Regions from separate parts of the Streptomyces sp. NPDC048644 genome, predicted to be linked through region 1. Evidence: riboswitches for the same ligand, from Rfam matches in the RefSeq annotation. Region 1 holds a riboswitch; each other region holds the start of a gene.

Region 1 (4,755 bases):
AGATCGCCGCCCCGTCCTTCTCGTAGTCGAACACGGTGCCCTCGGTGTGGTGGGTCGGTGGTGGGTGGGTGGCAAACGGCGGGTGGGCGCGGTCAGTGGCCCGACGGCGCCGGGGAGGCCGCGGCCCTGGCGGCGGCGACGGCGCCTGCCGCCTGCCGCGCGGTGACGCCGGATGCGACCGGCGCCGGTGGTGCCCCGGGCCGTACGACGGACACCCGGTAGCCGTCGCCGGCGGCCAGGACGTCGATCCAGGTGCCGTGCGGGTGGCCGCAGCGGCGCGCGCAGCCGGACCACTGGACGGGCAGCAGCCCTTCGGCCCCGGTGGCATCGGCCGCGACGGCTGCCGCGGCGTCCGCCCGTACGTCCGTCAGGGACTTGGCGCAGCCGGGGCGGCCGGTGCAGGCGCCGATCCGGTGCCAGGGGGAGGCGGGGTCGGTGATCAGCCCGGCGGCGGCCAGTTCCGGCAGCCGCCGTGCGGCGGTGGCGGGCGCGAGGCCGGGGACGATCACCCCGCGCCAGGGGGTCAGGCGCAGCGTGCCGTCGCCGTCGGTGGCCGCCACGTCGGTCAGCAGCCGCCACTGGGCGCAGGTCAGCCGGCCCAGCGGCGGCTGCACGCTGAGCGCCGAGCCGCCGGGTCCTTCGACGATGCCGGGCGCGGCGGCCTCTCCGTACGACGGCGCCTCGCGGTATGCGGGTACGTCGCCGGGCGGCACGTACGCGGCGGCGACGCCGGCCGCCCGCAGCCGCTCGCCGGTTTCGCGGACGGTCGGCATCCGGTCGGCCGGCAGGTCGCGGACCCGCCAGGCGCCGGTGCCGTCCGCCGCCGCCAGGAAGTGCTCGGCGGCGGTGAGCGCGGCCCGCGGCACGTCGGGTCCTGCGATCCGCAGGGCAGCGGGGGAGCCGTCGGCGGTGTCCAGGACGTCGTCGGGGGTGCCCAGGAAGAGGAGGGCGCCGCCGGTCGTCCCGGCCGACTCGGTGGCTTCTGCGACCAAGGTCACATCGCCGCCGAGCGCCGCCACATCGCCCCTGCCGTCGTCCAGGACGAAGAGGAATCGGCCCGACAGCTGCGGCGCGACGTCGCTCGCGCACAGCAGCCCGTCCAGCTCTCCGGCCCAGCGCCGCACGTCAGCGGGGGTGCGGCGGTCGAGGCCCGCGAGCGGTGAGGCGAGGATGTTGCGGACGCGTTCGTGGCGGGCGGAGGGCAGCAGCCCGGCGCCTGACAGCAGTGCAGCCAGCTCCTGGCCGCAGCCGTCGGACAGGCCGCGCAGTTCGGCGTTGCCGCGCGAGGTGAGGGAGATCCGGCCGTCCCCGAGCCGTTCGGCCGCGTCCGCGAGCGCCGCCGTCTGACGCAGCGTCAACTGCCCGGCCGGTACCCGGACTCGGGCCAGCGCACCGTCCGCCGCCGCGTGCAGCCGCAGCGCTCCCGGGCAGGCGTCACCGCGGTCGCGCGGCGGCGTCGTGGCCCGCTGGGGCCGGAGGGAGGGGGAGGGCGGCATGGCGGCGAGCATACCGACGTCGGGTGCGGGTCAGGTCGTGAGCCGGGCCGCCAGGGGAGGGGGCGGACGGCCGGTGCGGATGCGGCCTCCCGCACGTCGGGCGCAGCCCTTACTATGCAGGTCGGTGGGTCAGCTGGCCCACCGGACGCCAGCGACGGCGCCAGGGAGGAAGCCCGGTGAGAATCCGGCGCGGTCCCGCCACTGTGAACCCGGACACCCTCCGGGCGAGCCAGGAACTCCCGCCGTCTCTACGACCCACCCGGGGCGCGGACACCCCGAGGAAGGCCCTGCGCTCGCATGCTTCTGCTGCTGTCGACATCCGACACCGACCTGCTCAGCGCCCGCGCTGCCACCGGTCCCGTGCCGTTCCGGCTCGCCAACCCCGCCCGGCTCGACATCGGTGAGCTGCCCGCGCTGCTGGAGGGCACCGACCTCGTCGTCGTGCGTCTCCTGGGTGGCATCCGCGCCTGGGAAGAGGGCCTGGAGGTGCTGCTCGCCGCAGGCCAGCACCGCCCGGTCGTCGTCCTCACCGGCGAACAGGCCCCCGACGCGCAGCTGATGGAGGCGTCCACGGTCCCGGTCGGCATCGCGGCCGAGGCGCACGCCTACCTCGCGCACGGCGGCCCCGCCAACCTCGGCCGGCTCGCCCGCTTCCTGTCCGACACGGTCCTGCTGACCGGCCACGGCTTCGAGCCGCCGGAGCCCGCCCCGTCCTGGGGAGAGCTGGAGCGCCCCGGCGCCCGTACGGACCTCGCAGGGCCGCTGGTCGCGGTGCTCTACTACCGCGCCCACCACATGAGCGGCAACACCGGCTTCGTCGACGCCCTGTGCGCGCAGATCGAGCAGGCCGGCGGCCGTCCGCTGCCGCTCTTCGTCGCCTCGCTGCGGGCGCCGGAGCCCGAGCTGATCGACGCGCTGCGCCCGGCCGACGCCATCGTCACCACCGTCCTGGCCGCCGGCGGCACCAAGCCCGCCGAGGCGTCCGCGGGCGGCGACGACGAGTCCTGGGACGCGGGCGCGCTGGCAGGACTGGACGTCCCGATCCTCCAGGCCCTGTGCCTGACCGGCACCCGCGCCGCCTGGGAGGAGAACGACGAGGGCCTGTCCCCGCTCGACGCCGCCACCCAGATCGCGGTCCCGGAGTTCGACGGCCGCCTGATCACCGTCCCGTTCTCGTTCAAGGAGATCGACGAGGACGGCCTGCCGACCTACGCCGCCGACCCCGAGCGCGCCGCCCGCGTCGCCGGCATCGCGGTCAGGCACGCCCGCCTGCGCCACATCCCGGCCGCCGACAAGCGCCTCGCGCTGGTGCTGTCCGCGTACCCCACCAAGCACTCCCGCATCGGCAACGCCGTCGGCCTTGACACCCCCGCGTCGGCCGTGGCCCTGCTGCGCCGACTGCGCGATGAGGGCTACGACTTCGGCACCGAAGAGGTGCCGGGCCTGGCGTCGGGCGACGGCGACGAGCTGATCTACGCCCTGATCGAGGCCGGCGGCCACGACCAGGAATGGCTCACCGAGGAGCAGCTGGCCCGCAACCCCGTCCGCATCCCGGCCGCCGACTACAAGCGCTGGTACGCCACGCTCCCGCAGGAACTGCGCGCATCGGTCGAGCAGCACTGGGGCCCGCCGCCCGGCGAGATGTTCCTGGACCGCAGCCACGCCGGCGAGCCGGGACGCGACCCCGAGGGCGACATCGTCCTCGCCGCCCTGCGCCGCGGCAATCTCCTCGTCCTCATCCAGCCGCCGCGCGGCTTCGGCGAGAACCCGATCGCGATCTACCACGACCCCGATCTGCCGCCCTCGCACCACTACCTGGCGGCCTACCGCTGGATCGCCGCGTCCGCCGACGACGGCGGCTTCGGCGCCGACGCCATGGTCCACCTCGGCAAGCACGGCAACCTGGAGTGGCTGCCGGGCAAGAACGCCGGCCTGTCCGCCGCCTGCGGCCCGGATGCCGCACTCGGCGACCTCCCCCTCATCTACCCCTTCCTGGTCAACGACCCGGGCGAGGGCACCCAGGCCAAGCGCCGCGTCCACGCCACCCTCGTCGACCACCTCGTCCCGCCGATGGCGCGCGCGGAGTCGTACGGCGACATCGCCCGCCTGGAACAGCTCCTCGACGAGTACGCCGCGATCTCCGCCATGGACCCGGCCAAGCTGCCCGCCATCCGCGCGCAGATCTGGACCCTCATCCAGGCCGCCAAGCTCGACCACGACCTCGGCCTCGAAGCCCGCCCGGACGACGACGGCTTCGACGACTTCCTGCTGCACGTCGACGGCTGGCTGTGCGAGGTCAAGGACGCCCAGATCCGCGACGGCCTGCACGTCCTGGGCGGCGCCCCCACCGGCGCGGCCCGCGTCAACCTCGTCCTGGCCATCCTCCGCGCCCGCCAGATCTGGGGCGGCACCTCCGCCCTCCCCGGCCTGCGCGAGGCACTCGGCCTCGACGAGTCCGCGGCGACCCGCACCGCCGCCGACGACACCGAGGAGCGTGCCCGCGCCCTCGTCCAGGCGATGGAGGACGCCGCCTGGGATCCGGCCGCTGCGGAGCGCGTGACCGCCGGACTCCCGCCCGCCCAGCGGGAACCGGTCACCGCCATCCTCACCTTCGCGGCCCAGGAGGTCGTGCCCCGCCTGGCCGGCACCACCGACGAGATCGCCCACGCCGTCCACGCGCTCAACGGCGGCTTCGTCCCCGCGGGCCCGTCGGGCTCCCCCCTCCGCGGTCTGGTCAACGTCCTGCCGACCGGCCGCAACTTCTACTCCGTCGACCCGAAGGCCGTCCCGTCCCGCCTCGCCTGGGAGACCGGCCAGGCGCTGGCCGACTCCCTCCTGGAGCGCTACCGCTCCGACAACGGTGACTGGCCCACCTCCGTCGGCCTCTCCCTCTGGGGCACCAGCGCCATGCGCACCTCGGGCGACGACGTGGCCGAGGCGCTCGCCCTGCTGGGTGTCCGCCCGGTCTGGGACGACGCATCCCGCCGCGTCACCGGCCTGGAGGCCATCCCCGCCGCCGAGCTGGGCCGCCCCCGCGTCGACGTCACGCTCCGCATCTCCGGCTTCTTCCGCGACGCGTTCCCGCACGTCATCGGCCTCCTGGACGACGCCGTACGGCTCGCGGCCGGGCTGGACGAGCCGGCGTCCGAGAACTACATCCGCGCCCACGCCCAGGCCGACATCGCCGCCCACGGCGACGAACGCCGCGCCACCACCCGCATCTTCGGCTCCCGCCCCGGCACATACGGCGCGGGCCTCC
Region 2 (4,755 bases), on a different contig from region 1:
GGCCCTGCGTGGCGTACGCCCAGGACCCGCCGTCACCGTCCCAGAAAGACCAGTAGCGGTACTCCTGCGCCTGGGCGGGGCCCGCGCCCAGACCGGTCACGGCCGCCGCGAGCAGCAGGGCACAGGCGAGGCGCGTACGCCGCATCACAGCCCGCGCTTCCGTCGGCCGCTGATCAGGAAGCCGATACCGGCACCCACGGCGAGACCGATCACGATCACCCACCACACACTGAACCCGCCGTCCGACCCGGTGTCCTTCGGATCCTTGGCGGGCGACACGGACTGCCCGTCACCGGCCGGCTTCGGGCCCGTCGCGTTGAGCCCCGCGACCAGGTCCTTACCGCCGAAGTCCCGCGGGTCGGCGCCGGTCGCGTGCGCGGCGAACACCAACTGCGCGTACGCCGCGGGGCCGCCCGTCTTCGCCCACGGCGCGCCGTGCTTCTCCAGCCACGCCAGCGGCTGGCGGGCCGCCGCGCGGTGCCCGCCCGCGGCCAGCGCCACCACCGCGTCGGCGGTGTTGCCCACGTCGGGCTGCTTCTCCGCCCCCGGCATCGCGGACGGCAGGTGCTGCCCGTTCTTGCCGAGCTGCGCCACGAGATAGGCGTCCGCGCCTTCCGCGGCCTCCTTACGGTCCGCCGCGCCGGCCTTCCCGCCGTCCTCGCAGGACGGCGCCGCAGGCGCGCCGGCGTCCTTGCCCGCCGGGCCGACGACGAAGCCCTTGCCCAGGGCGCCGGTCGCCGCAGCCGCCGACGCGTCCGCGTTCGCCGCCGCGCCCTTGAGCTGGAAGGTGAACGCGCCCCGCTCGCCCTCCTTCACGTCACAGCCGAGCCGGAAGGTGAGCAGCCCCTCGTACGGAGACCTGCCGCCCTTCGTCACGGACTCGGGACGCTCACCGGCCGCGGCCAGCGCACCGATCACCACGGACGTGGAGTTGGCGTCGCTCGGCGAACCGGCCATCGAAGGCCAGCCGCCGTCGTCGTTCTGCACCGACTTCAGCCAGCCCACCGCCTTGCGCACGGCCTCGTCGTGCCCGCCGAGCGCGGCCAGCGCCTGCACGGCAGCCGCCGTCTGGTTGGTGTCCCGCATCGTCTTGGCGTCACACGCCTTCGCCGGATCCGCGCGGAACGCGGCGAAGGCGCCGTCCGCGCACTGCTGCCCCGCCAGCCAGTCCACGGCGGACGCGGCAGGCCGCACCCCCACGGTGTGCTGGGCCAGCAGCGCGAGCGACTGCCGCCACACCCCGTCGTACTGCGCGTCCCCGGAGCCGTACAGGCCAGCGGGCAGCTTCTTCGGGGCGGGCGGCGGAGAGTCGGCGAACGCGGCAGGGGCGGCGCTGCCCAGCACGGCGGCAGCCGCCAGCGCGGCGGCCACGCGGCGCGCCAGGACGGCGAAGGAGGGGGCCATGGGGGCCATCGGTCGGTGCCTCTCGGTCGGTTCGCAGCGGTGGTGGTCGGGCACGCCCTACGCAGCCACGCTCGGCCGGCCGCCGCGTCGGCGGCCGTGGTGACCGTACGCGGTGGCACCGGGCTCAGCTCCGTATACCTCGACGGTGCCGCGCACCGGCCGGCCGCGGGCGGCGGATCCGGTGGCGGGAGCCTTGGTGTGCCCCACCGGGTGCTCCGGCTCGTACGGGCTCCGTGCGGCGCGCGCGTGCTTGCGGCGCGCGGGACGGGCCCGCCCTGACGGTTGCGGGTCAGCGCCGGATTTCCACCGGCTTCCCCCGATCGGGCACGGATGAAGTTATCCGCACACTTTAGCGGGCGGTCGCCACGGCACGGCCGTCGGCGGCCCTTCCCCAAGCTCTCAGCTTCGTTCGAGCAGGGGAGACCCCATCCCAAGCTCTCAGCTTCGTTCGAGCAGGGGAGACCCCATCCCACCGGGCCCGCGGGCCGCCGCCCCGGTCACATCGCGCGGAACCGCACCGGGTCGGCGCCCGGCAGCTGCTCGGCCCGCCCGAGCTTCACCAGGCGCCGCAGATGCGCCTCGGCCTCGGACACCGCGATGTTCCGGGAACCGTGCGGGATCTGCTCCCAGGGCCGGTTCCACTCCATGGCCACGGCCAGCTGCCAGGGGGTCAGCGGTTCGCCGAGCAGCGCGTGGATCCCGTCGAGCCGTTCCTCGTGGTGTGCGATCAGCTCCCTGGCGCGGCCCGCGGCGTCGGTGAACGCGTACTGATGGGCGGGCAGCACCTCGGCGGGCGCGAGGCGGGCGACCCGCTCCAGGGAGGCGAGGTAGTCGCCGAGGGGATCTGCCCAGCTCGAACGAAGCTGAGCGCTTGAGGGAGGGGCGGTGACCGTCGCATCGTCCGGCTCCTCGTACAGGCCGATGTGCGGGGTGATGCCGGGCAGCAGGTGGTCGCCGGAGAACAGCCGCCCGAAGCCGCCCGCCGGGCCCCGCGGCTCGCCAGGGGCGGCCTGCCCCGGGTGTGCCTCCTCCAGGTGCAGGCAGACGTGGCCCGGCGTGTGGCCCGGTGTCCACAGGGCGCGCAGCCTGCGGCCGGGCAGGTCGAGCAGCTCGCCGGGTGCGATCGGACGGTCGGGCAGCGCGGGGCGGCGGGCGGGCAGCGCGCGGGTGCCTGACTTCCTGGCGCGGGCCGCGCGCAGCGGCGCCAGGTGGTCGTCGGGGGCGCCGGACGCGGTGAGCTTCGCGGTCAGGTAGTCGAGCCAGCGGCCCGGTTCGGCCTCGCGGGTGCGGCGGACCACGTCCGTGTCCGCCTCGTGCATCGCGATCCAGGCGCCGGACGCCTCCCGTACGGCGGCGGAGAGGCCGTGGTGGTCGGGGTGATGGTGGGTGATCAGGACGCCGTGCAGGTCAGGGACGGCGAAGCCGCAGGCCGCGACGCCGGCGACGAGGGCGTCCCAGGAGGCCGGGTCGTCCCAGCCGGTGTCGACGAGGACCGGGCCGCGGTCGGTCTCCAGGAGGTGGACGAGGGTGTGCCCGAGCGGGTTGTCGGGGATGGGGACGGCGATGCTCCACACGCCGCCCTTGTGGTCGGTCACTCGTGTCATCCCGGTCCCCTTTCGGCGCAGCCAGGCGGCCCACTATAACTAGAACCGGTTTCAGTGCGGCGTGAAGTGGCCTTTTGCCGGGCCGGAGTTGGCGGCAACGGGGTGGCCGGTACGGGCGGCGCGGAGGGATTCGGCTCTCGCCGTGGACTCCTCCCGGGGGAGGTGGTATCAGTTTCTGATGCAGCGTCAGGAACCGGCGGGAGCGGCAGTTCCGGTCGGCCAAGGCGGCCAAGGCGGCCCATCCGCGGGAGGCGGCAGCGATGAGCGACCTCGTCGAGTACGGAAAGCTCTACATCGGTGGTGAGCTGGTCGATCCGGCAGGACGCGACACGATCGAGGTGGTCTCACCCCACACCGAACAGGTCATCGGCCGCGTCCCGCACGCCTCGCGGGCCGACGTCGACCGCGCGGTGACCGCGGCCCGCACCTCCTTCGACTCCGGGGTCTGGGCGAACACCCCGCTCGACGAACGGATCGCGGTGATCACCCGGATCAAGGACGCCTTCGCGGTCCGCAGCGAGGAGATCGCCAAGGTCATCAGCGCCGAGAACGGCACCCCCCTCACGTCCGGGATCATGGTGCAGTCGCTCGCCGCGATGCTGGTCTGGGACGCGGCCCTGAAGGTCGCCGCCGACCACCCCTTCGAGGAACGCCGCGACGGCATACTCGGGCCGCTGCTGATCCGCCGGGAAGCGGCGGGAGTGGTCGCCGCCGTGGTCCCCTGGAACGTCCCGCAGTTCACCGCGGCGGCCAAACTCGCGCCCGCCCTGCTGGCCGGCTGCTCGGTGATCCTCAAGGTCTCGCCCGAGACGCCGCTCGACGCGTACCTGCTCGCCGAGATCGCCACCGAAGCGGGGCTGCCCGACGGCGTGCTGTCGATCCTGCCCGCCGACCGCGAGGTCAGCGAATACCTCGTCGGGCACCCCGGTGTCGACAAGGTGTCGTTCACCGGATCGGTCGCCGCCGGCCGCCGCGTCATGGAGGTCGCCGCCCGCAACCTCAGCCGCGTCACGCTGGAACTGGGCGGCAAATCCGCCGCGGTCATCCTGCCGGACGCCGACCTGGACGCGGCCGTCGCCGGCATCGTGCCGTTCGCCTGGATGATCAACGGCCAGGCGTGCGTGGCCCAGACGCGGATCCTCGCACCGCGCTCCCGCTACGACGAGATCGCCGAACGGTTCGCCGCCGCCGCCGACGCGCTGACCATCGGCGACCCGCTGGACCCGGCCACCGAACTCGGCCCGCTGGTCGCCCGCCGCCAGCAGCAGCGCTCCCTCGACTACATCGCACTCGGACAGCAGGAAGGCGCCAAAGTCCTTGCGGGCGGCGGCAAACCGGCCGGACAGCCGACGGGCTGGTACGTCGAGCCGACGCTCTTCGGCGACGTCGACAACTCCATGCGGATCGCCCGCGAGGAGATCTTCGGCCCGGTCATCTGCCTGCTGCCTTACGAGGACGAGGCGCAGGCGGTCCGCATCGCCAACGACTCCGAATACGGCCTGTCCGGCTCGGTGTGGACCGCCGACACCGAACGCGGCATCGACATCGCACGGCAGGTGCGCACCGGCACGTACTCGGTGAACACCTTCAGCATCGACATGCTCGGGCCTTTCGGCGGCTACAAGAACTCCGGCATCGGCCGGGAGTTCGGCCCCGAGGGCTTCGACGCGTACCTGGAGCACAAGATGATCCACCTGCCGGCGGGTGCGTGATGGCGGACCGCTGGCGGGTGGAGGTGGACCGGGGC
Region 3 (4,755 bases), on a different contig from region 1:
TCTTCTCGATGCCGTACTCGGCCAAGTAGCCGTATCCGCCGTGCAGTTGGAGCGCGCGGTCGGCGACGGAGTAGCCGGTGTCGGTGGCGAACCGCTTGGCCATCGCGCACAGTTGGGGCGCCTGTGCGTCGCCGCGGTCCAGCGCCTGCGCGGCCTGGTGCAGCAGGGCACGGGCCGCCGACAGTTCGGTCGCCATGTCGGCGAGCCGGAACTGGAGCGCCTGCGCGTCCAGCAGCCGCGCGCCGAACGCCTCCCGGTCCGCGAGGTGGGTCAGACTGCGGTCCAGGGCGCTCTGGGCGCCGCCGAGCGAGCAGGCCGCGATGCCGAGCCGGCCGCCGTTGAGGCCGTTCATGGCGATCCGGAAGCCGTCGCCCTCCGCGCCGAGCCTGCGGCCCGCGGGCAGCCTGACACCGTCGAGGATCACCTGGCGGGTCGGCTGGGCGTTCCAGCCCATCTTCTTCTCATTGGTCCCGAACGACAGGCCGGGGTCGTCCCGTTCGACGAGGAAGGCGGAGATGCCGCGGGGTCCTTCGCCTCCGGTGCGGGCCATCACGAGGTAGAGGTGGGAGGCACCGGCACCGGAGATGAACTGTTTCACGCCGGTCAGCACATAGCCGTCGCCGTCGGGTACGGCGCGGGTGCGCAGGGCTGCGGCGTCGGAGCCCGCGCCGGGTTCGGTCAGGCAGTAGCTGGCCGGTTCGTCGAGGGAGAGGAGTCCGGGCAGCCGGCCGGCGCGCTGGGCCGCGTCGCCGTAGTGGTCGATCATCCAGGCGACCATGTTGTGGATGGAGAGATAGCCGGCGATGGAGGGGCAGCCGGTGGCCAGCGCTTCGAAGATCAGGACGCCGTCGGTGCGGGAGAGCCCGGAGCCGCCGGATTCCTCGCGGACGTAGACACCGCCGAGCCCGAGTCCTGCCGCCTTGCCGATGACGTCGAGCGGGAAGTGTTTGTCCTGGTCCCAGGCGACGGCGTGCGGGGCGAGGTGTTCCGCCGCGAAGTCCAGGGTGACCTGGTGGAGGGCGAGTTGGTCTGCGGTCAGGGAGGTCGTCACGGCGCTCATCCCATGGTCGGCAGGGTGAAGTTCGCGCTTTCCTTGACCCCTGACGGCCAGCGCGAGGTGACGGTCTTGGTGCGGGTGTAGAAGCGGATGGCGTCCGGTCCGTGCTGGTTGAGGTCGCCGAATCCGGAGCGCTTCCAGCCGCCGAAGGTGTGGTAGGCGACGGGCACCGGGATGGGGACGTTGACCCCGATCATGCCGGTCTCCACCCGGCGGGTGAAGTCCCGCGCGGTGTCGCCGTCCCTGGTGAAGATCGCGACGCCGTTGCCGTAGGGGTGCTCGGTGGGGAGCCGCAGCGCCTCCTCGTAGTCGGCGGCGCGTACGACGGACAGGACGGGGCCGAAGATCTCTTCCTGGTAGATCCGCATGGCCGGGGTGACGCGGTCGAAGAGCGAGGCGCCGGCGAAGAAGCCGTCCTCGTGTCCCGGGAGGCTGAAGTCCCGCCCGTCGACGACGAGTTCGGCTCCTTCCCGGACGCCGGACGCGACGTATTCGCGGACCCGGTCGACGGCTTCCCTGCAGACCAGCGGGCCGAAGTCGGCGTCCGGGTCGTCGGACGTGCCGATGCGCAGGGAGGCGATCCGTTCCTTGAGCCGGGCGACCAGCGCGTCGGCGGTCTCCTCCCCCACCGGTACGGCGACGGAGATCGCCATGCAGCGCTCCCCCGCAGAGCCGAATCCGGCGCCGATCAGCGCCTCGACGGCCTGGTCGAGGTCCGCGTCCGGCATCACGATCAGGTGGTTCTTGGCGCCGCCGAAGCACTGGGCGCGCTTGCCCTGCGCGGCGGCAGCGGCGTAGAGGTGCGCGGCGACGGGCGTGGATCCGACGAAGCCGAGCGCCTGGACGCGCGGATCCTTCACGAGGGTGTCCACCGCCTCCTTGCCGCCGTTGACGACGTTGAGCACACCGGGCGGCAGGCCCGCCTCCAGGAAGAGTTCGGCGAGCCGCAGCGGTACCGACGGGTCGCGTTCGGACGGCTTGAGCACGAAGGAGTTGCCGCAGGCGATTGCTGGGGCGGCCTTCCAGAGCGGAATCATCGCGGGGAAGTTGAACGGGGTGATGCCGGCGGTGACGCCGAGCGGGCGGCGCAGCGAGTGGACGTCGATGCCGCTGCCCGCGTTGTCGCTGAACTCGCCCTTGAGCAGGTGCGGGATGCCGGCCGCGAACTCGACGACCTCCAGGCCGCGTTGGATGTCGCCGTGCGCGTCGGGGACGGTCTTGCCGTGTTCGGATGACAGCAGCCGGGCGAGTGAGTCCTTCTCGGCGTCGACGAGTTGGAGGAACCGCAGCAGGACGCGGGCGCGGCGCTGCGGGTTCCATTCGCCCCACGTCTGCTGGGCCCGTGCCGCGTCGGCGATGGCCGCCTCGGTCTCGGCGCGGTCGGCCAGCGGCGTCCTCGCCTGCACGCGACCGGTGTTGGGGTCGTACACGTCGGCGTGGGCGCCCGAGGTTCCCGGGAGGTGCTTGCCGCCGATGAAGTGGGTCAGTTCACGGACCATGGATGCCTGCTCTCGTCAGGTGAGATCCGGGGATGGCGCAGAGCGGTCCGGCGGCGGGCGCGGGTGGGCGCGCCGCCGGAACGGCTGGAACGCGGGGGCGAAGAACCGTCACCGGGCGGGGAGTGCCGCCGGGTGCGCCGGATCACCAGGGTCGTGGGTACGCACCGGTGCCATGCGTGTCTGCTCCATCCTCGTGGACAACACGGAACACCCCGCGGCCGGTATCCTGACTCCCGGATCAGCGCCCGTCCTCGTGCCTTCCCGACATCTGGCTCGTCAGTGGCGTGTCCTGCGAGGACGAACTCCCCGGTCACAGTGGCGGGACCGCGCCGGATTCACACCGGCTTCCCTGCACCGCGGGCTTGTCCATGAACATATAGTTGGACGTCCTAGTAAGTCCACCCCCCTTGGTGATCTCGGCGGCCCGCACCCCTCTTTCCGGACGGCCGCCGTCCCTCAACTCCGCAGCCGCAACCGGCAGATCCCCGCGTTCGTGCCACGGCGTACGGCACGGGCGACCACCGCGCCGCGCTGGTTGTGCAGCAGCCGCTGCCACGGCCGCGCCGGTTCGGTCTCGGGGATCAGGACGGTGATCCGGGCGGTGGGGTGGGCGGCGCCCAGGTCCCTGACGTACGCGGCGATGGGGCGCCCCAGGTCCCGGCGGTCGGAGTACAGCCGCAGCAGCGGGACACCGGGGCTCCAGCGCGCCCAGTCCGCCTCCAGCGCCGCGGCCCCCGCCCGGTCGTCGGCGTCGGTGTGGGCGACCGTGACGGCGTGGACCTCTTCGCCCATCGAGACGGCGGCGGACAGCGCGTCACGGGTGAGGCGGGTCAGCGAGGAGACCGGTACGACCACCAACGAGCGCTCCCGGCACGGAGGTCCGGGGATCCGGCCCACACCGATCCGCTCGCCGATCCGGTCGTAGGCGCGGCGGATCAGCGCGAAGACCGCCACCAGGGAGGGCAGGGCGAGGACGATCAGCCAGGCGCCGTCGGGGAGTTTGGTGGCGGTGACGACGACGGCGCTGACGCCGGTGAGCAGGGCGCCGAACCCGTTCAGCAACGCCTTGCCCGCCCACCGCGGGCCGCGCACCCGCTGCCAGTGGCGGACCATGCCCGCCTGGGCGAGGGTGAAGCCGACGAACACGCCGATCGCGAAGAGCGGTACGAGGGTGCGGGTGTCGCCGCCGGACAGCACCAGCAGCCCCGCGGCGACCAGCGCCAGGGCCAGGACGCCGTGTCGGTGCACCTGCCGGTCCGCGCGCAGGCCGAAGACATGCGGCAGATAGTGGTCACGTGCGAGCAGCTTCAGCAGCACAGGCAGCCCGCCGAAGGACGTGTTCGCGGACAGCGCGAGCAGCGCGGTGGTCGCGAACTGCACGATGTAGAAGGCGGTGTGGTGACCCAGTGACGCGTCCGCGAGCTGCGCGAGTACGGTGACGCCCTCGGCCGGCTGGAGCGAGAAGCGGGAGATCAGCACCGACAGGCCGATCAGCATGACACCCAGCAGCGCCCCGAGCGCGGCCTCGGCCCGACGGGCCCGGCGGGCGGCCGGGGCGCGGAAGGACGGCACGGCGTTGGCGATGGCCTCGACCCCGGTCAGCGCCGAACAGCCGGAGGCGAACGCCTTCAGCAGGAGCAGGGCGCCGACCGACGCCGCGTCGCCGGTGAGCACCGGCGCGTGCCCCGCGGCCGACTCCATGCTCACCGGGTGGCTGCGGAACAGGCCGACGACGATCAGCACCAGGATCGAGCCGACGAAGACGACGGTGGGCAGGACGAAGGCACGCGCCGAGTCGGCGATCCCGCGCAGGTTCAGCGCGGTGATGACCGCGAGCACGGCCAGGCAGAGCCACTGGCGGTCGTCGTACAGGGCGGGAAAGGCGGAGGTCAGGGCCGCGACACCGGCGGTGACTGCCACCGCGGCGTTGAGCACGTAGTCGAGGACGAGCGAGGCGGCGGCCACCAGTCCTGCCCGGCGCCCCAGGTAGGCGGTGGCGACCGCGTAACTGCCGCCGCCGTCCGGGAACGCGGCGATGACCTGCCGGTAGGAGGCGACCAGCACCGCGAGGAGTACGACGATCGCGACGGTGACCGGCAGGGTGAAGCCGAGCCCGCGGGCGCCCGCGGCGGCCAGGACCAGGGCGATGGCCTCGGGCCCGTACGCCACCGATGCCATCGCGTCCAGCGAGAGCGCCGC
Region 4 (4,755 bases), on a different contig from region 1:
ACAACGAAAGTATGCCGGGAGGCGGCGGCTTAGCGTCGGGTCATGTGAGCGATTCCTCCTCCCCTCCCCCTGTCAGGTACCGGCCCCGCCTCCGTCGCGGCGGCGGCACGGCGGCGCTGCCCGCGCCCGGGATCCCCGGGCCGAGCCGGGCGCTGATCTGGCTGCTGGCGGCCACCAGCGCCGTCACGGCGGCCAACGTCTATCTCAACCAGCCGCTGCTGGGCGCCGTGGCGGCGTCCCTGGGCGCCGGCCCCGATACCCTCGGGGCCGTCCCCACCGCCACCCAACTCGGGTACGCGGCGGGCATCTTGCTGCTCGTACCGGCGGGCGACAGTCACGACAGGCGGCGGCTGATCCTCTGGCTGGGCACGGCCTCCGCCCTGGCGCTCGCCGTGTGCGCGGTGTCCCCTTCGGTGTGGTGCCTGATCGTCGCGAGCTTCGCCGTGGGCCTGCTGTCGCCGGTCCCGCAGCTGGTCACGCCGCTCGCGGTGGCCCTGGCCGACCGGGCGGACGGCGGGGACGGCGGGCGGGGCGCGGGCCGCGGGCGCATCATCGGCACCGTGCAGGGCGGGCTGCTGGTGGGTGTGCTCGCCTCCCGCGCCTACTCAGGTTCCTTCGCCGAACTGGCCGGGTGGCGCGCCGTGTACGGCTGTTCCTGTGTACTCACCCTGCTGCTCGTCCTCGTACTGCGGCGGGCGCTGCCGTCCGTCCCCGCGACCGGCACCGCCCCCTACCGCGCCACGCTCGCCTCGCTCCCGCGGCTCTTTCGCACCCTCCCGCTGGTCCGGCTGATCACGGTCTCCGGCGCGCTGGTGGGGATCGCGTTCGGTGCCTTCTGGACGACGCTGACGTTCCTGCTCCAGCAGCACTTCCGGCTCGGCCCGACCGGGATCGGTCTGTTCGGCCTGGTGGCCGCGGCCAGCGCGCTCGCCTCGCCGTACGCCGGGCGGCTGGCCGACCGCATCGGCCGCCGCGGCGCGCTGGCCGCCCTGGTCGGCCTGGTCATCGCGGGCTGGCTGCTCCTGCTGCCGGGCGGCGGCGATCTGTGGTGGCTGACCGCCGGGGTGATCGTCCTGGACGTCGGGGTCTGGGGCAGCCAAGCGGCCTGCCAGGCGGCCCTGTTCACCCTCGAACCGGCGATCCACAACCGTCTCAACACCCTCTACTTCACCTTCCGTTTCCTGGGGATCGCCCTCGGGTCGCTGTGCGGGACGCTGGCCTGGGCAGCGGGCGGCTGGCCGGCGGTGGTGGCCACCGGCACCGCCGCGGCGCTGGCCGGCCTGCTCGTCGGACTGCTGCCTGGCAGCGGGTGTCCCACCTCACGTTCCGGCATCTGAACGGCACTGTCCGGATACCCGGCCGAGCCCATAGGCTGGGCGGTGCAGCTGGTTCGCCCTGTCCGCCAGGCAGGCGCGTCGCAAGAGGGAACCCGGTGGGAATCCGGGACTGCCCCGCAGCGGTGAACGGGAACGACCGCCGTCATACGCACTGGCCCCGAACGGGGCCGGGAAGCGACGGCCAGTAGGTGTCTGCCCGAGGCAGACGTGCCCGTGAGTCCGAAGACCTGCCACTGCCCGCGCGCGGCCTCGTGCGCGGTGATCCCGGTGACCTCGTGGGCGGGTCGGCGTACGTAATCAGGCGGGCACAGGCGCGTTGGGCGCCGCCCGCCGGGTTCGGCACCCTTCGCGCCCGTGACCACACCGGGGTCGCATGGAGAGACACTCGCGAAGGAGAGTTCCGTGACCAGCAAGTCCGCAGCCGCGGCAGCACGGGCCACCGTGCACGGCTACCCCCGCCAGGGTCAGCACCGGGAACTGAAGAAGGCCATCGAGGGCTACTGGAAGGGCCAGGTCACCGCCGACGCGCTGCGCGGCACGGCGGCCGGGCTGCGCCGCCACCACTGGCAGCAACTGGCCGACGCCGGCATCGACGAGGTGCCCACCGGCGACTTCTCGTACTACGACCACGTGCTGGACACCAGCGTCATGGTCGGCGCGATCCCCGCCCGCCACCGGGACGCGGTGGCCGCCGACGCACTGGACGGCTATTTCGCGATGGCCCGCGGCAACCAGGAGGTGGCGCCGCTGGAGATGACCAAGTGGTTCGACACCAACTACCACTATCTGGTACCGGAGTTGGGGCCCGATACGGTCTTCGCCGCGGACGCCACGCGGCAGGTCGCCGAGTTCAAGGAGGCCGCCGCGCTGGGCCTGACCGGGCGCCCGGTCCTGGTCGGCCCGGTCACCTACCTGCTGCTGGCCAAGCCCGCGCCCGGCGTCGACGCCGGCTTCGAGCCGCTGACCCTGCTCGACCGGCTGCTGCCCGTCTACGCCGAGGTACTCGCCGACCTGCGGGCCGCGGGCGCCGACTGGGTGCAGCTTGACGAGCCGGCCCTGGTGCAGGACCGCACGTCGGCCGAACTGAACGCAGCCGCCCGCGCCTACCGCGATCTGGGGGCGCTCACCGACCGTCCGAAGCTGCTGGTCGCCTCCTACTTCGACCGCCTGGGAGACGCCCTCCCCATCCTGGCCAAGGCGCCGGTGGACGGCCTGGCGCTCGACTTCACCGACGCGGCGGCTGCCAACCTCGACGCGCTGGCGGGCGTCGGCGGGCTGCCTGGCAAGCGCCTGGTGGCCGGAGTGGTCAACGGCCGCAACATCTGGATCAACGACCTGGAGAAGTCGCTGTCCACCCTCGGCACCCTGCTCGGCCTCGCCGACCGGGTCGACGTGGCCGCGTCCTGCTCCCTCCTGCACGTGCCGCTCGACGCCGCCGCCGAACGCGACATCGACCCGCAGATCGTCCGCTGGCTGGCCTTCGCCAAGCAGAAGACCGCGGAGCTGGTGACTTTGGCACGGGGCCTGTCACAGGGCACCGACACCATCGCCGCCGAACTCGCCGCCAACCGCGCCGACCTGTCCTCCCGTGCCCACTCCGCCCTCACCCACGACCCGGCCGTACGCGCCCGCGCCGCCGCCGTCACCGACGCGGACGTCCACCGCTCGGCGCCGTACCCCGACCGTGCCGCCGCCCAGCGCTCCCACCTCGGGCTTCCGCCGCTGCCGACCACCACCATCGGCTCGTTCCCGCAGACCGCCGAGCTGCGCACGGCCCGCGCCGACCTGCGCGCCGGGCGGATCGACTCCGCCGCGTACGAGGAGCGGATCGCCACGGAGATCCGCGAGGTACTGGCCTTCCAGGAGAAGGCCGGGATCGATGTCCTGGTGCACGGCGAACCCGAACGCAACGACATGGTCCAGTACTTCGCCGAGCAGCTCACCGGCTACCTCGCCACCCGGCACGGCTGGGTCCAGTCCTACGGCACCCGCTACGTCAGGCCGCCGGTCCTGGCCGGCGACATCTCGCGGCCCGAGCCGATGACGGTCCGGTGGACGACGTACGCCCAGTCGGTCACCGACCGGCCGGTCAAGGGCATGCTCACCGGCCCTGTCACCATGCTCGCCTGGTCCTTCGTCCGCGACGACCAGCCGCTCGCCGACACCGCACGCCAGGTGGCGCTGGCGCTGCGCGACGAGGTGGGCGACCTGGAGGCGAACGGCACGTCGGTGATCCAGGTCGACGAGCCCGCGCTGCGCGAGACGCTGCCGCTGCGGGCCGCTGACCGCGCCGGCTACCTGGCCTGGGCCACCGAGGCGTTCCGGCTGACCACCGGCGGGGTGCGTCCCGACACCCAGATCCACACCCACATGTGCTACGCGGAGTTCGGCGACATCGTCCAGGCCATCGACGACCTCGACGCGGACGTCATCAGCCTCGAAGCCGCCCGCTCCCACATGCAGGTCGCCCGCGAACTGGCCGCACACGGCTACCCGCGCGAGGCCGGGCCCGGCGTCTACGACATCCACTCGCCCCGCATTCCGGACGCCGACGAGGTGACCGCGCTGCTGCGCAAGGGACTTGAGGCCATTCCCCCCGAGCGGCTGTGGGTCAATCCGGACTGCGGCCTGAAGACCCGCGGCTGGGCCGAGGTCCGCACCTCGCTGGAGAACCTCGTCACCGCCGCCCGTACGGTGCGCGGCGGGCTGTCCGGCACGGCCTCCTGACACCCGCGCCTCCGGGCCCTGCGGCTCACAGGGCCCGGAGGCGCGCAACTCCCTTGTCCGGGACGCCGGTTCCTACGACGCCTGGCGGGCCGCCTCCGGGTAGAAGTCCCGGGGGCGGCCACGGGAGTCCTTGAGGCGGCCCAGCAGGCTCGCCGGGTACTCCAGCAGCCAGTAGCTGAGCACCGCGACCGGCAGCGCGACGGCCGCCACGATCAGCAGCGCCGGCAGGAAGCCCGCCTGGTCGGTGGGGAGCAGTCCCGCCTTGTGGAGCTGGAGCATGACCGGCTCGTGCCAGATGAAGAGGCTGTAGCTGACCAGGCCCACGGCGGAGAGCCAACGGGCCGTCAGCATCCGGTTCCAGAAGCTCTTCCGCCGTACGTGCACGGTGCCGAAGAGGAGCAGCAGCCACAGCGCCGAGGTCAGCGGGTGGTAGAAGGTGAAGGCGGCGTTCTCCGGGGTGGAGAACAGCGACAGGCAGTACAGACCGGCGACGGCGGCGGCGCAGAGCGGCAGCGCGACGCGCCTGCCGAGGCGGCCCCGCTTCCCCAGCGCGGCCATCAGTACGGCGAGCCCCATGCCGGCCGCGAAGCCGCCGAACCTGGCCTGCGGGCCGAAGTAGACCGCCCAGTCGGTGTGCGGCACGCCGTACCCGTAGTGGGCGACGGCGATCCAGGCGAACGGCACGGCGTAC

Evidence for each region. A riboswitch is a leader RNA that binds a small molecule or an ion and turns the genes downstream of it on or off. The one in region 1 is predicted to bind cobalamin.
Region 2: it holds a riboswitch for cobalamin, as region 1 does, so the genes downstream of both, ACGFNI_RS02485 (prenyltransferase/squalene oxidase repeat-containing protein) here and cobN (cobaltochelatase subunit CobN) in region 1, are expected to answer to the same signal.
Region 3: it holds a riboswitch for cobalamin, as region 1 does, so the genes downstream of both, ACGFNI_RS18385 (CoA-acylating methylmalonate-semialdehyde dehydrogenase) here and cobN (cobaltochelatase subunit CobN) in region 1, are expected to answer to the same signal.
Region 4: it holds a riboswitch for cobalamin, as region 1 does, so the genes downstream of both, metE (5-methyltetrahydropteroyltriglutamate--homocysteine S-methyltransferase) here and cobN (cobaltochelatase subunit CobN) in region 1, are expected to answer to the same signal.

What each region holds. Positions count from the first base shown of each region.
Region 1 covers NZ_JBICVO010000006.1:206,921-211,675, reverse strand. Annotated here, with positions in the region: gene ACGFNI_RS16035 (precorrin-8X methylmutase) at 1-34, opposite strand, end outside; gene cobG (precorrin-3B synthase) at 93-1,496, opposite strand; cobalamin riboswitch at 1,621-1,756, shown strand; gene cobN (cobaltochelatase subunit CobN) at 1,794-4,755, shown strand, end outside.
Region 2 covers NZ_JBICVO010000001.1:554,472-559,226, reverse strand. Annotated here, with positions in the region: gene ACGFNI_RS02490 (SCO2322 family protein) at 1-145, opposite strand, end outside; gene ACGFNI_RS02485 (prenyltransferase/squalene oxidase repeat-containing protein) at 145-1,413, opposite strand; cobalamin riboswitch at 1,592-1,759, opposite strand; gene ACGFNI_RS02480 (MBL fold metallo-hydrolase) at 1,902-3,008, opposite strand; gene ACGFNI_RS02475 (aldehyde dehydrogenase) at 3,269-4,720, shown strand; gene ACGFNI_RS02470 (ferredoxin) at 4,720-4,755, shown strand, end outside.
Region 3 covers NZ_JBICVO010000007.1:269,698-274,452, forward strand. Annotated here, with positions in the region: gene ACGFNI_RS18380 (acyl-CoA dehydrogenase family protein) at 1-1,060, opposite strand, end outside; gene ACGFNI_RS18385 (CoA-acylating methylmalonate-semialdehyde dehydrogenase) at 1,057-2,556, opposite strand; cobalamin riboswitch at 2,755-2,930, opposite strand; gene ACGFNI_RS18390 (APC family permease) at 3,013-4,755, opposite strand, start outside.
Region 4 covers NZ_JBICVO010000003.1:603,030-607,784, forward strand. Annotated here, with positions in the region: gene ACGFNI_RS09630 (MFS transporter) at 45-1,337, shown strand; cobalamin riboswitch at 1,387-1,570, shown strand; gene metE (5-methyltetrahydropteroyltriglutamate--homocysteine S-methyltransferase) at 1,740-4,064, shown strand; gene ACGFNI_RS09640 (acyltransferase family protein) at 4,137-4,755, opposite strand, start outside.